Regions from separate parts of the Bacillus sp. XB1 genome, predicted to be linked through region 1. Evidence: riboswitches for the same ligand, from Rfam matches in the RefSeq annotation. Region 1 holds a riboswitch; each other region holds the start of a gene.
What was found. A riboswitch is a leader RNA that binds a small molecule or an ion and turns the genes downstream of it on or off. The one in region 1 is predicted to bind lysine.
Positions count from the first base shown of each region.

Region 2: linked by a shared signal. The riboswitch ahead of ACK1U5_RS03235 (amino acid permease) and the one ahead of ACK1U5_RS14360 (amino acid permease) in region 1 are both predicted to bind lysine.
Region 3: linked by a shared signal. The riboswitch ahead of ACK1U5_RS09725 (aspartate kinase) and the one ahead of ACK1U5_RS14360 (amino acid permease) in region 1 are both predicted to bind lysine.
Region 4: linked by a shared signal. The riboswitch ahead of lysA (diaminopimelate decarboxylase) and the one ahead of ACK1U5_RS14360 (amino acid permease) in region 1 are both predicted to bind lysine.

Region 1 is NZ_JBNRIL010000001.1:2,797,683-2,801,059, forward strand. Features, by position in the region: gene ACK1U5_RS14350 (DUF3626 domain-containing protein) at 1-372, opposite strand, end outside; gene racE (glutamate racemase) at 483-1,313, opposite strand; lysine riboswitch at 1,515-1,696, shown strand; gene ACK1U5_RS14360 (amino acid permease) at 1,845-3,269, shown strand; gene ACK1U5_RS14365 (ABC transporter permease) at 3,330-3,377, shown strand, end outside.
Region 2 is NZ_JBNRIL010000001.1:661,488-664,864, forward strand. Features, by position in the region: gene ACK1U5_RS03235 (amino acid permease) at 104-1,570, opposite strand; lysine riboswitch at 1,683-1,876, opposite strand; gene ACK1U5_RS03240 (GNAT family N-acetyltransferase) at 2,197-2,646, shown strand; gene ACK1U5_RS03245 (sulfite exporter TauE/SafE family protein) at 2,683-3,377, opposite strand, start outside.
Region 3 is NZ_JBNRIL010000001.1:1,921,921-1,925,297, forward strand. Features, by position in the region: gene ACK1U5_RS09710 (YndJ family protein) at 1-1,010, opposite strand, end outside; partial or broken gene ACK1U5_RS09715 (DUF4166 domain-containing protein) at 1,016-1,338, opposite strand; partial or broken gene ACK1U5_RS09720 (hypothetical protein) at 1,326-1,559, opposite strand; lysine riboswitch at 1,752-1,938, shown strand; gene ACK1U5_RS09725 (aspartate kinase) at 2,142-3,371, shown strand.
Region 4 is NZ_JBNRIL010000001.1:2,239,714-2,243,090, reverse strand. Features, by position in the region: gene ACK1U5_RS11430 (LTA synthase family protein) at 1-438, opposite strand, end outside; gene ACK1U5_RS11425 (DUF3888 domain-containing protein) at 693-1,088, shown strand; lysine riboswitch at 1,178-1,359, shown strand; gene lysA (diaminopimelate decarboxylase) at 1,540-2,856, shown strand; SAM riboswitch class I at 2,972-3,080, shown strand; gene ACK1U5_RS11415 (YezD family protein) at 3,154-3,297, shown strand.

The DNA of each region.
Region 1 (3,377 bases):
TTGATCATTCGTTACGCCTTCTAATTGATATGCTCCTCCAAATATTCTCTTTTCCCAAAGGTCACGTTCACCACCAGGGTAAGCAGATACGCTTCCATTAGATAGCAATGTTTCAAACTGACTTTTATATACTCCTTGCTCAAACAGTGCTTCAGCAACACTTTTCATATTCGAATCTAGTCTGTCTGGATGAAAGTGTAAAGCAATCCTTGCATGAGATTTTAAATTAGCGACAGCTTCTTCAAATATTTCATCTGTAATATTAGACATTTTAAGTATATGATTAATCGTTGCTTTAGCCCCACGTTTTTTGTTCTCTGCATATTTTGAAATATACTCTAAAGCAAATAATTGAGATCTTAATAATTCCATAATCCAATCTCCCCTTTAATTGAACTGCCCTTAAACACTTCAATTAAAAGCTTATTCTTTCCTTCTTATGAAACGAACCTCATTTATTTAAAAAAGTAATTTACTAAATCTTAATTATATATACACGCATTTTTCATAGGCAAATGTACACATTCTACAGAAATTTGATACCCTAGCCATCGCTCAGCAATATGTTCAAATGATAAAACAGATCCCGTTGTAAAAAAGCGATGCTTCAGATTCAGATTGTCAGACAAAATTCCTTTATGCTGTAAAATGGTACTTAACTCTATCGCTGTTTCTTCTGCAGAACTAATAATCGTTATGTCTTCTCCTAGTTCCTTTTTTATATAGGACTCTAAAAGTGGATAATGCGTACATCCAAGAATTAACGTATCTATATCTTCTTTCGTTAATGGAAGTAAAGCTTGTTTCACTTGCTGCGTGACATATGCTGTATCTTCTAATTGATTTTCTACAACTGTGGCTAAAGTCGGGCAAGCATAGCTATGCACTTCCAAATATGTATCCAGCTCGTGTAATGCTTTTTCATACATATTAGATTTTATCGTACCTACAGTTCCAATTACCCCGATTTCCCCTTTCTTTGTAACTTTAATTGCCGCTCTTGCTCCTGGATGTATAACGCCAATAACTGGAATGGAAAGTGCTTCTTGTAGCGCATTCAATGCAGCAGCTGCAGCAGTATTACATGCTACGACTAGCGCTTTTAATGGAAACTGTTTGAGGAACTCAACCATTTCAAATACGAAAGATTGCACCTCCTCTACACTTCTTGGCCCATACGGACAACGCTTATTATCACCAATATAATAAATGCTTTCTTTAGGCAATTGTCTTATAATTTCGCTCGCAACTGTTAATCCCCCAACACCCGAATCTAGCACACCTATTACTGAATGTTTATGACATACAGACATATACTTCATCCCCTTTTCAATCATCTAGCGCTAATAACATGTATTATATTACGAAAATTCAAATATCACATAACAATCCCTCTTACTTTTAATCACAAACTGTTCTCTATAATCTGATTATTACTATATCCATTGACGTATAAAAATTCATTTGTTACTCTTAAATACGTTAATTTAATATTTAAATCCTCATTCGTATCTCGGTGAGGTAGAGGTTGCAGTCATTAAGAGTATCATTTCAGGAGATGTAGTGGCATTGATGAAGGAATGAGAAAGGAATGGTTGCCGAAGTAAGTCGTGTCCACCATGCACGCTTGCTGGGTCTGCATTTAATAAGTGCAGAACTGTCACAAACGTTTCGTTTGTGGAGAGCTATCGAGAGGTATGTCGTGGGTTTCTTATAAGATAGAAAGCATGTAGCGGCAGATTACGTGCTTTTTTTGTTTTGTTTGGGACTTCTCTTCCTGACTCAGGAAGACATACATATCTCCTCGCTTGACTTGGTTATACTAACTTTGGAGGTATTTTTCTATGCAACAAAAAAAATGGGGCTTTTGGGTACTAACAGCTTTCGTTGTCGGTAACATGGTTGGCGCTGGTATTTTCATGGTACCAAGTACGTTGGCACAAACAGCAAGCCCACTCGGTGTCACTTTAGCTTGGTTAACTACAGGGTTTGGTGTTTTAATGCTAGCTCTTGTTTTCGGTAATTTAGCAATTCGTCGTCCTGATTTAACGACAGGGCCACAAAGTCATGCATATGCTTTATTCTCAACACCAAAAAAGAAAAAAATGGCTGGCTTCAGTATGGTATGGGGATATTGGGTTGCAAACTGGGCAAGTAACGTTGCCATCATTACATCATTTGCGGGATATTTATCACTCTTCTTCCCAATTATGAAAGATACGCGACTACTATTTTCAATCGGCTCGTTTAACGTAGAAGTCGGAAAACTAATTACATTTACGATTTGTTCCATCTTACTTTGGGGAACTCATATTATATTAACAAACGGTGTAAGCGGAGCTGGAAAACTAAACTTCTTAGCAACAACAACGAAAGTAACTGGATTCCTTTTATTCATCGTCGTTACGTTATTTGCATTCGAAGCTTCTAAGTTTGGACAATGGTACACACCGATGATTGATAAATCAGGTGCATCACATGGTCTTCTTTCACAAGTAAATTTAGCTGCTCTTACAACGCTTTGGGCGTTTATCGGAATTGAATCAGCCGTTCTTTTATCAAACCGTGCTGTTTCTCCAAAAACGGTAAAACGTGCAACAGTTGCGGGATTACTTATTACAGTTGCGATTTACCTAGGAATTACAATTTTAACAATGGGTGTACTTCACGTTGATAAATTACAAGCTTCTGAACGTCCATTAGCAGATGCACTAAATGCTGCAATGGGTCACGGCGGCGGGAAACTGATGGCATTACTTGCTCTTACTTCCCTGTTCGGTTCTATCTTAGGCTGGATTTTATTAAGCTCAGAAGTACCTTATCAAGCAGCAAAAGAAGGTTTCTTCCCTTCCTTCTTCACGAAAACAAATAAAAAAGGAAGTCCAATTTACTCATTACGATTAACAAACATTATGTCGCAAGTATTCCTATTCTCAACATTATCAGGAACCATTGCGGAAGCTTATACATTCGTTATTACCGTATCAACACTGGCCTACCTCATTCCATATCTCGTTTCACCAATCTTCCAGTTAAAACTAGTCGCAACTGGTGAAACATATAAAAATGAAATGCGGGCAAGAATTACAGATGGCATAGTCGCAGTTATCGCACTTTGCTACGCACTATGGGTTATTAAAACTGGCGCATCCGATATAAAAACGTTCCTTCTCGGAATTGGTTTATTCGTAATTGGATTTGCTTTCTATCCATTAATGAATCGTGATCAGAAAAAAAATAACGAAAAGAAAAACGGGCAAGTTGCATAACGCAATTTGCTCGTTTTTTCTTTTGTAAAACATATATAATAGAACAAAGAGGTGAAAAACATGTCAATCGAATCGCTATGGAGCAGTCGCTTCCAACAACATATTCAA
Region 2 (3,377 bases), 2.1 Mb from region 1:
CCTTTATTTATATTTCCTTTATTATTGCAAAAACAGGAGCAATAGGGAAGCAAAGAGGTTTGCAACAAAAAACGAGCAAACAAATTTGTTTGCTCGTTTCACTTTATTTTAGTTCACATTTATCGAGTGGAATCACTTTTGTTTTTTTCGTAAATTTATATCCTAACCATAGTACTAAGAAGAGTGGTAAACCGATGTAAGAAACAAGTACGCCGTTCCAATCGATTGATTCACCCATAAATGCGCCATAGTTTTGTCCTAAAATTACGATAATACAAAGAGTAAATGCGAAGAGTGGACCGAATGGGAACCATTTTGCTCTATATGGTAAGTCATTTAAATCTTTTCCTTGTGTGATATACGCTTTACGGAAACGGTAATGACTAATTGCAATTCCGACCCATGCGATAAAGCCAGACATTCCGGATGCGTTTAATAACCAAATGTATACAACACCGTCACCGAATAAAGAAGCAATGAAAGCAATACTACCGACAATCGATGTTACGATTAACGCGTTAACAGGTACACCGCGGCTATCTAATTTACCAAGAAATTTTGGTGCTTTTCCTTGGCGAGCTAAATCCCAAAGCATACGAGTTGATGCATACATACCAGAGTTACCAGCAGATAGTACAGCAGTTAAAATAACAGCGTTCATAACAGAAGCTGCAAAGGCAACGCCCGCTTTTTCGAAAATAAGTGTAAATGGACTTACTGTTACATCACTTGCGGCAAGACTTTCAGTTGTATAAGGAATTAATAAACCGATAACGAGAATCGCAAGAATATAGAATAAAAGAATACGCCAAAAGATCGAACGAATTGCTTTCGGGATATTACGTTCTGGATCAGAAGTTTCACCAGCAGCTACCCCAAGTAATTCAGTTCCTTGGAAGGAGAAACCAGCTGCCATAAATACACCGATAATTGCCATGATACCACCGTTAAATGGTGCATCAGCAACAGTGAAGTTTTTGAAGCCAACAGTTTCGCCCCCCATAATTCCGAAAATCATCATAAAGCCGACAATTAAAAAGATAATAATTGTAACTACTTTAATAAGTGCGAACCAATATTCAGATTCACCAAACCCTTTAACAGATAAATAGTTTAAAAGGAAAATAATAGCTAAACATAATCCGCTCCAAATAAGAGAAGGGGTATCTGGGAACCAAAATTTCATAATTAATGTTACGGCCGCTAGTTCTGCCGCAATTGTAATCGCCCAGTTATACCAGTAGTTCCATCCAAGTGCAAAACCAAGTGATGGATCAACAAATTTTGTTGCATACGTACTAAAAGATCCAGTAACAGGCATGTAAGCTGCAAGTTCAGCTAAGCTTGTCATTAAGAAATATACCATAATTCCAATTGCGGCGTATGCGATTAATGCGCCGCCAGGACCAGCTGAATGAATGACACCACCGCTGGCAAGAAATAGTCCGGTACCAATTGTACCGCCGAGAGAAATCATCGTAAGGTGACGCGATTTTAATCCGCGTTTTAATTCACCTTGTCCTTGTGTAGTTTGCGTTTTAGAGGTAGATTGATTTGTTGCGCTATTCATGTTCAACACTCCTTTTCTTGTAGGTTAGGAAGGAGCGGGGGAGAAAAATACAAAAAACCGCCAAAGGAATTTGGCGGAACGTTTCACAAATAACCACCCCATCATACCCTTCCGTTAAGATAGCACCCCACGTTTACACGGTAATTTTGTAAACGTGACAGTTCTGTTCCTTTCGGAGACAGCCCCAGCTCATATTTCCAGAGAAGAAATATAAACTTCGGCAACTTTTCCTTTCAAACGGAGTCAGCTGACATTCTCTGTGTCTCGTCCGTCGTACTCTTAAAAGTCGCAACCTCTACCTCATCGGATTGATGAGGATTTATATATTGCTAAGATTTTTAATATATGGCAATTGTAATGACTTTCTGAATATATTGCAAGATATTTTGTTAGGAAAAGTCAAAAAATATCGGTTATTGTATAGGAAACGCTTGCAAAACTCCACCCGAACCTACTATTATGTAGCAATAAGCAAAGAAAAAATTGTTATACAAATGTTTCGCAAAAAATATTGAAAAACCCTCTAAATAAAAAGAAAATTCAGAAAAATATAATTCGACATTCATGATAAAGTCATATTATTTGTTATAATTAGAGTAACGTTTAAGCAAAAAGGGGAAATCAAAATGAAATTAGAAACAGAAAGGCTCTATATAGTGCCGTGTACAGAAGAGAGTATTCAAGTTGCTAACGAGCAAGGATATAATAGCGGTCCGCATATTGTAGGGCATGTAGAGAATGTGAAACAAGATGAGGCTTTATTACCATGGGGGGCGTGGTATGTTCTTCGGAAAGAAGATGATAGCGTTTTAGGTGATATTGGATTTAAAGGGAAACCAAACGAGGATCAAACAGTAGAAATTGGCTATGGATTCATTGAGAAATATTGGAATCAGGGCTATGCAACAGAAGCTGTAAAAGAACTATTCGATTGGGCTTTCAAAACAGGTGAGGTAGAAACAATAATTGCAGAGACACTTCTAGATAATTATAGTTCGATGCGTGTTTTAGAAAAGTTACATATGAAGAGAGTAAATGCTACAGAAACGATGATTAATTGGAAAATAGAAAAATAAAAAATACCGCTCTAAATTGAGCGGTATTTTTTATAGTTATGGTAGCATTTGCTTCTGATCATTTGGATACTCAGCCGTTGATGCGTTAGGACGATTGGAATGATTTCGAACAGCAATGAAAATAGAAATAATAACGACAAGACCAACTGCAACGTAAGAAAGTGAAATAACAGTTGGATCCACTTTAAATGTAGTAAGCAGTGTACGAATATTTGTAAAGATAATAAGACCACCAACTAATACGCCAAGTAAATGGGGTGGAACGATGCGGACTAACCATGCAGCAATTGGAGCTGCGACAATACCGCCGAGCATTAAGGCAAATACCCAAACCCAGCTTACTTGTTCCCAGCCAAGTGAAATGAAAAAGCCGATTGTTGCAGCGAGTGAAACAGGAAATTCACTCGTATCTACAGATCCAATAACTTTTCTAGCTTCATTTCCTCTTGCTAGAAGAACAGGTGTCGTAATGGGCCCCCAACCACCGCCACCAGTTGAATCAACGAATCCAGCGAATAAACCAAGCGGCACAAGTTGTTTTGCAGACATACGCTTATTTGAAGTGACAATTTGTTTTTGAATGATGAATCGTAATAAAATATAAACCCCTAAAGTAAATAAAAATACGGAAATGTATGGTTTGATTACATCTCCGGGCAAATTACTTAAAAAACATGCCCCAACAAATGCGCCGATTGCCCCAGGTAATGTAAGCCTGGAAACTGTATATT
Region 3 (3,377 bases), 880 kb from region 1:
TCATTTACTTTATCGACTAAACCGTTGTATTCCTTACTGTCTACTAAATTGCTGCTATATAAATAAGCCTCACCAATTGCCACATTTCCTCTTAACTTACTCATTGGTTTCCCATAGTATTTATAATTCGGAACACTCTTTTCAATCATCCAGCCGATAAATGCCGGTAAAGCTACTCCAATTCCGTTGACAACACCATGAATCCAAACCATTTGAGCAATTGTAATCGTCATTACATGCTTCAAATTTCCATATGAATATATAAGTGAGAACATAATTGTAACCATGAGTGTACTAGACGAAACGATTAGAAGAATCTTTGCACTGATAGCATTAAATTTTGCTCTCCAAACGTAAAATCCATACCCATAAATTGCACATAAATATAGGAACACTGCAAAAAATTCAAATATTCTTGAGTATGTAATTCCTATTGCAACTGTCATAGGTGAAATCATGATGATAAACATAATAGCATCATACACTTTACTTCTCTTTTCTCTTTTTCTCCCTATTAAACCAGCTGATAATGGCAATAGAAACGCCGAATAATGAAAATGTGCAGCTGTGAGTAAAACAATGTCAGAGCTAAAATGCATAATTGAAAGTTTTGCTACTGAAGCAGAAAACCAAAAACCACCTAAAAACAAATAAATAAACGCACTATCTATGGCGATCTCTTCTAACGGCTTCCATCCTCTTTCTAACAATCTACTTACACCAAATAACGCAACAATTCCTGTATATACAAACCAAACTAGCGCAAATAAATAGTGATTTGTGACGAAAGCTAGCATTGCACAAATTGCTGCGATTGGATATAAAAATGATACGGATTTATAAAATAATAATTGCGATCCATCTCTTTTTCTTTTATCAATAATACAAAATGACATTGGTATAAATAATAAAACAGATAATAATATAATTGCTTCAACAGGATTTATATTCGACCACTCACATATTAGAAAAACAACATAACAAGCAAGCCCAAATATTATATTTTTCATATCGTCTATTCCCTTTCCACAAATGTTCCCTTATATGAAAAAAGCAACCAATTAACGGGTTTCGTACTTGTACATGAATTCGAAAACATTGTAGTGTTTCATCATAACTTTCAACAATTTTTGCCTCACCATACAAGAATTTTGGTAACGGCATTTTTCTTCCAAACATATAAAACCATTGTTTCTTTGAAGAAATATGCATTGCCCCTAACTCATCGATATGAAAATGCAGTGTAGAAACGAGTAAATGTGGTTCACCAAAATAATCTACAATTTCATTTTCGTTTTCATCCAATTGCATAACTGCATTAAAATATCTTTTCTTATTTCACCTATTGATTCCCCTTCTCCAACTATTTCAAGCCCAAATCCAATCTTTGTTTTATAAAAAAACTTCTTTGGTTCTCCTTCTTTTTTCTCTAAATACGAAATTTCAGTAAAGCGAGCATCCCACTCTGTATGTATATCTGGTTCTTGCGTATATTCCCATAATTTTTCCATCTTCGTGTTCATTTTTGTCGCAACATAAATAGGCTGTTTCCTTTTCATTCTCCCCACCTCCTATGCACTATAAGTTTAATGTACATGCAATGAATTTATTTTGCTACATTTTTCACAAACTTCCTCAAAAAAAGAAAGAATTTTTAAAATATATATAAAACACTTGATTCCACGAAAAATTTAAATTATTATAAAACAAATGTTACCAACAACTTCATAAATCAAACACTCTCGCCTAAAACGTGAGATAGAGGTTGCGATACTTATGAGTATTCTAATGGAGACACAGAGATGTCTATGAACTTAGATGAAAGGAAGTATTGCCGAAATTGATAAATTTCTCTGCATTTATCAATTGGGGCTGTTTTCGAATAGAAACAGAACTGTCATATGTACAGACGTGTACGTATGAAGAGCTATCTACAAAAAAGAGATATCATTTTTTTATGATATTCCTTTTTTGGCGGTTTTTTTATTAGCTCCGTTTTCTGTTTCCCTTTTCCTGTAACAGCACCATCCTCACTTATTTGAGATGGTGTTTTTTGTTTGTCTTTCTGGTAACTACAGGAGTATTGGGATTTATATATTTCCTAATCTATTCTTAAAAATAGACGAAAGAAGGAATTTGTAATGGAAACAATTGTTCAAAAATTTGGTGGCACTTCTGTCGGAAGCGTCGAACGCATTCAACATGTAGCAAATTTAATTATTGAAGAATATGAACGAGGTCATAGCATTGTCTCTGTCGTTTCAGCAATGGGAAAAAGCACAGATGAACTTGTCGCACTCGCTAACGCTATCACAGAAAATCCAAGTAAACGTGAAATGGATATGCTTCTATCTACAGGAGAACAAGTAACTATTTCATTATTAACAATGGCACTGCAAGCAAAAGGCTATCATGCAATTTCATTAACAGGGTGGCAAGCAGGTATTACGACAGAATCTGTACATAGTAGTGCACGGATTACTGACATTCATACAGATCGTATTCAATCTTATCTTGCTGAAGGTACGATTGTTATCGTAGCTGGTTTCCAAGGTATAAGTGTAGAAAATGAAATTACAACGCTTGGCCGTGGTGGCTCTGATACGACTGCTGTCGCATTAGCTGCTGCACTTAAAGCAAAAAAATGTGATATTTATACGGATGTGACAGGTGTATATACGACGGACCCACGAGTTGTAAAAGATGCTTACAAATTAGACGAAATTTCTTATGACGAAATGTTAGAGCTTGCTAATCTCGGTGCTGGCGTATTACACCCGCGCGCTGTTGAGTTTGCTAAAAATCATAATGTAGTTTTAGAAGTTCGCTCAAGTATGGAACAAGAAAACGGAACAATTGTAAAAGGAGAATGTAACATGGAACAACAATCAATCGTTAAAGGTATTGCATTTGAGGATAACATTACACGTGTCACAATTAAAGGATTAGAACAAGGCTCGCTTTCAACAGTTTTCTCTACATTAGCAGCAGCACACATTAATGTAGATATCATCATTCAAAGTATTACAAATGAAGGAACTGTACACCTCTCCTTCTCCATTCATTCGAATGATTTAAGAAAAACTTTAGAAGTTTTGGAACAAAATCAAGAAACTCTTCACTATGAATCTGTAGAACATGAAAATCACTTAGCAAAAGTATCAATCGTAGGATCTGGCATGGTATCTAACCCAGGTGTCGCTGCAAATATGTTCACTACTTTAAAAGAAGAAGATATTCATATTAAAATGGTAAGTACATCAGAAATTAAAGTGTCTGTCGTTATTGACCGCCTTCATTTAGTAACAGGCGTTGAGGCGCTGCATCAATCATTTATGGCGAAAATTGAGCCTTTAGTGCAAATGAGCTAATCTGAT
Region 4 (3,377 bases), 560 kb from region 1:
TGGTGTTTTGTCGCCAAATGATGGGAATTTACGCGAAATAAACATTAAAATAATTGCATCTGCAAATAAAAGTAATGTTTTGTACGTAAAGAGTTCTTTTATACTTGTCCCTAAATCAGCCATATTGTTTGTTTGGAATAAAACCGGGAAAGTAACGAAATCGTTATAGAACCCATAAAACATTGCGTTTCCAAATAAAATAAATGACAGTATAAAACTGATTCCAATTATAATTCGGTTTCGGTGCTTAGATGCAAGTAAAGCTAAGCCGAAAAATAAAAGTAACGCAGCTAGTGGATTGATAAAAAGCATGAATTCTTCAAAGAAATTATCAATTTTAATATCAAATGCTAGCTTGTACACAATATATGTTTTAATCCATAGTAAAACGACTGCAACGAGTGCAAATCGCAGTTTTGGAAACAGATGTTGTAGCATAATATACTCCTCTCCTAAAAAGCATGACAGTTCTTGAGAGTCAGTTTGCTTAACGACTCATTTTATATATACGAACAGTCCTTTGTTATTATGATTATTATACTATGAGTATCATTATACGAAAATAAAAGAAGGTTGTGGGCTTTTTTATAATAATCGAGTAGAAAAAGAGTGGTGGGAGACAATAAAACAGAATTTCTATGTATGATAATTATTGTACGCAGAAAGAATCGCGTGATAATACGGAGGTTATAATGCGAAAATTATTATATTTTATAGCATGCAGTAGTGTTATACTTTTTACTTCACCGAGTGTGTCGGTAGCCCAATATGATGCACCTCTTATGGAAGATGCACTTTATTCTGTTTTATTTCCAAAAATAAATAAAGCAATTGAAAAACAATATGGAAGTTTGAAACCTTATCAATGTCCTAAAATTATTAGTTTAAAAAAAGTGTATAGCGGTACATATTTATTTCAAGCAAGTATTGAAGTGACAAAGTATGAACGTGTTGCTGGGAAAATTGCTCCACCATTTGAGAAGGTAACGATTACATTTAATAACGAAGAAGGCGAATGGGAAGTAACAAAGGTATTAGTAAAGCGCTTACCAGACGATACGAAATTAAACTGCAAAAAAACAATATAAAAAATTGTTTGACAAATAAAATGGTCCTTTGGTATTGTTAATAGCAACAATTAGATGTTTGAAAATTAAATAGACTTACCTCATCTACTCTCAAAGGTAGAGGCCGCGATAGGAAAGAGTAAGCTATGGGAGATTTAATGGAATCTGTGATCATAGGTTGAAAGGGACTATTGCCGAAATATAAGAATAACCATCTTATTCATATATTGGGACTGCATTGAATAAATGTAGTACTGTCATAAGATTTATTTTATGGAGAGCTATTTGGAGATGTTGATGCGGTTTCTTATTTTGAGGAGATAACAACTCGTTTATTTTTTCAATATATATTTTTCCTAATAAGAAACGCGTGTGAACATTGTTCCGCGCGTTTTTTGTCTATCTAAAAGCGTGCTGCAATGAATAGAAGATTGGGGTTATGAGTTTTAGAGGAAATAAGGGAGGAATTTAAATGTATTTACACGGCACAAGCCGAATTAATGGGCAAGGACACTTAGAAATTGGAGGGTGCGATACGACGCAGCTAGCAAAGCAATACGGAACACCACTTTATGTATACGATGAAGAGTCTATTCGAGGAAAATGCCGAGCATTTCATCGTGCTTTTAAAGAAAGTGGTTTCTCTTATCAAGTAGCATATGCAAGCAAGGCGTTCTTGTGCATGGAGATGTGCCGAGTAGCTCGTGAAGAGAATATGTCATTAGACGTTGTCTCTGGGGGAGAATTATATACTGCGCTCCAAGCAGGATTTCCGGCATCACGTATTCATTTTCATGGAAATAATAAAACAGAAGAAGAAATAGTGATGGCTCTTCAGGCGAATATCGGTTGTTTTGTCGTAGATAACTTCTTTGAATTAGAAGTTTTACACGATTTAGCGATGCAACATGGGAAATTTGTGAACATATTAATTCGTGTAACGCCTGGAGTAGAGGCGCACACACATGAATATATTACGACAGGTCAAGATGATTCGAAATTTGGATTTGGCGTTTCAAACGGTCAAGCAATGCAGGCAATTGGATTTGCTTTACAAAAATCAAATTATAATGTGCTAGGGATCCATTCACATATTGGATCGCAAATATTTGAAACAGCTGGTTTTGTTCGAGCGATTGAAGTTCTTCGCCAATTTTTAGTAGAAGTGAGAGAGCAAACAAACTATGTAGTAAAAGTGTTAAATGTAGGCGGAGGATTTGGAATACGTTACACAGAGTCAGATACACCATTAACTCTTGAGACATATGTGCGAGCTGTAACAAGTGCAGTGAGAGAACAATTTACTGTATGTGAATATCCATTGCCAGAAATATGGGTTGAACCAGGCCGTAGCATTGTAGGTGATGCTGGGACAACACTTTATACAGTTGGATCTGTGAAAGATATTCCTGGTATTCGGAAATATGTATCAGTCGATGGTGGAATGACAGATAATTTAAGACCAGCTTTATATAGCGCGCGTTATGAAGCGATGTTAGCGAATCGAGGGAATGATGAGAATGAGGAACTCGTTTCGATTGCCGGGAAATGCTGTGAGAGTGGAGACATGTTGATTTGGGATATTCATTTACCGAAAGTCGTTGCTTCTGATTTACTAGCAGTTTCCTGTACAGGAGCATACGGGTACTCGATGGCGAATAATTACAATCGGATTCGAAGACCAGCCGTTGTCTTTGCAAAAGGCGGAACATCGCAAGTAGTTGTGGAACGCGAAACATATGAAAATATTATTGGGAACGATCGCATACGTATTAAAGAACTTGTCTAAATAGGAAAAGGAGTTGTTCGTATGGGCAATTCCTTTTTTATAAAATAAAATAATTAAAATATATCGGAAAACTAGGATTGAAAAAAATCAGAATTGTGATAAAATACAAATACAAAGCTTATCAAGAGAAGCGGAGGGAACTGGCCCGAAGAAGCTCGGCAACCTGCTTATAGAAAGCAAGGTGCTAAATCCAGCAAAATGGGATCCATTTTGAAAGATAAGGTAAAATATATTACCGAACAGTCTTTTCGAAATGGGAAAGATTTTTTTTATGAATAAAAAGGGGGGGCTGTTCGCGTGAGTGTACGGGAACATTTTGATGAAGTATCCGAGAAGATTGAAGCGATGCTTGCTGATATGAAATATGGTTCAATTACAATTGTTGTGCAAGATGGAAAAGTAATTCAGTTAGAGAAAAGTGAAAAAGTACGTTTAAAGTGAAAAGCGCTGACTAGAAAAACTAGAGGCGGTTTTAACCTATTTTCATTAGGTTAAAACCGTCTTTTTGCTTTTACAGGGGG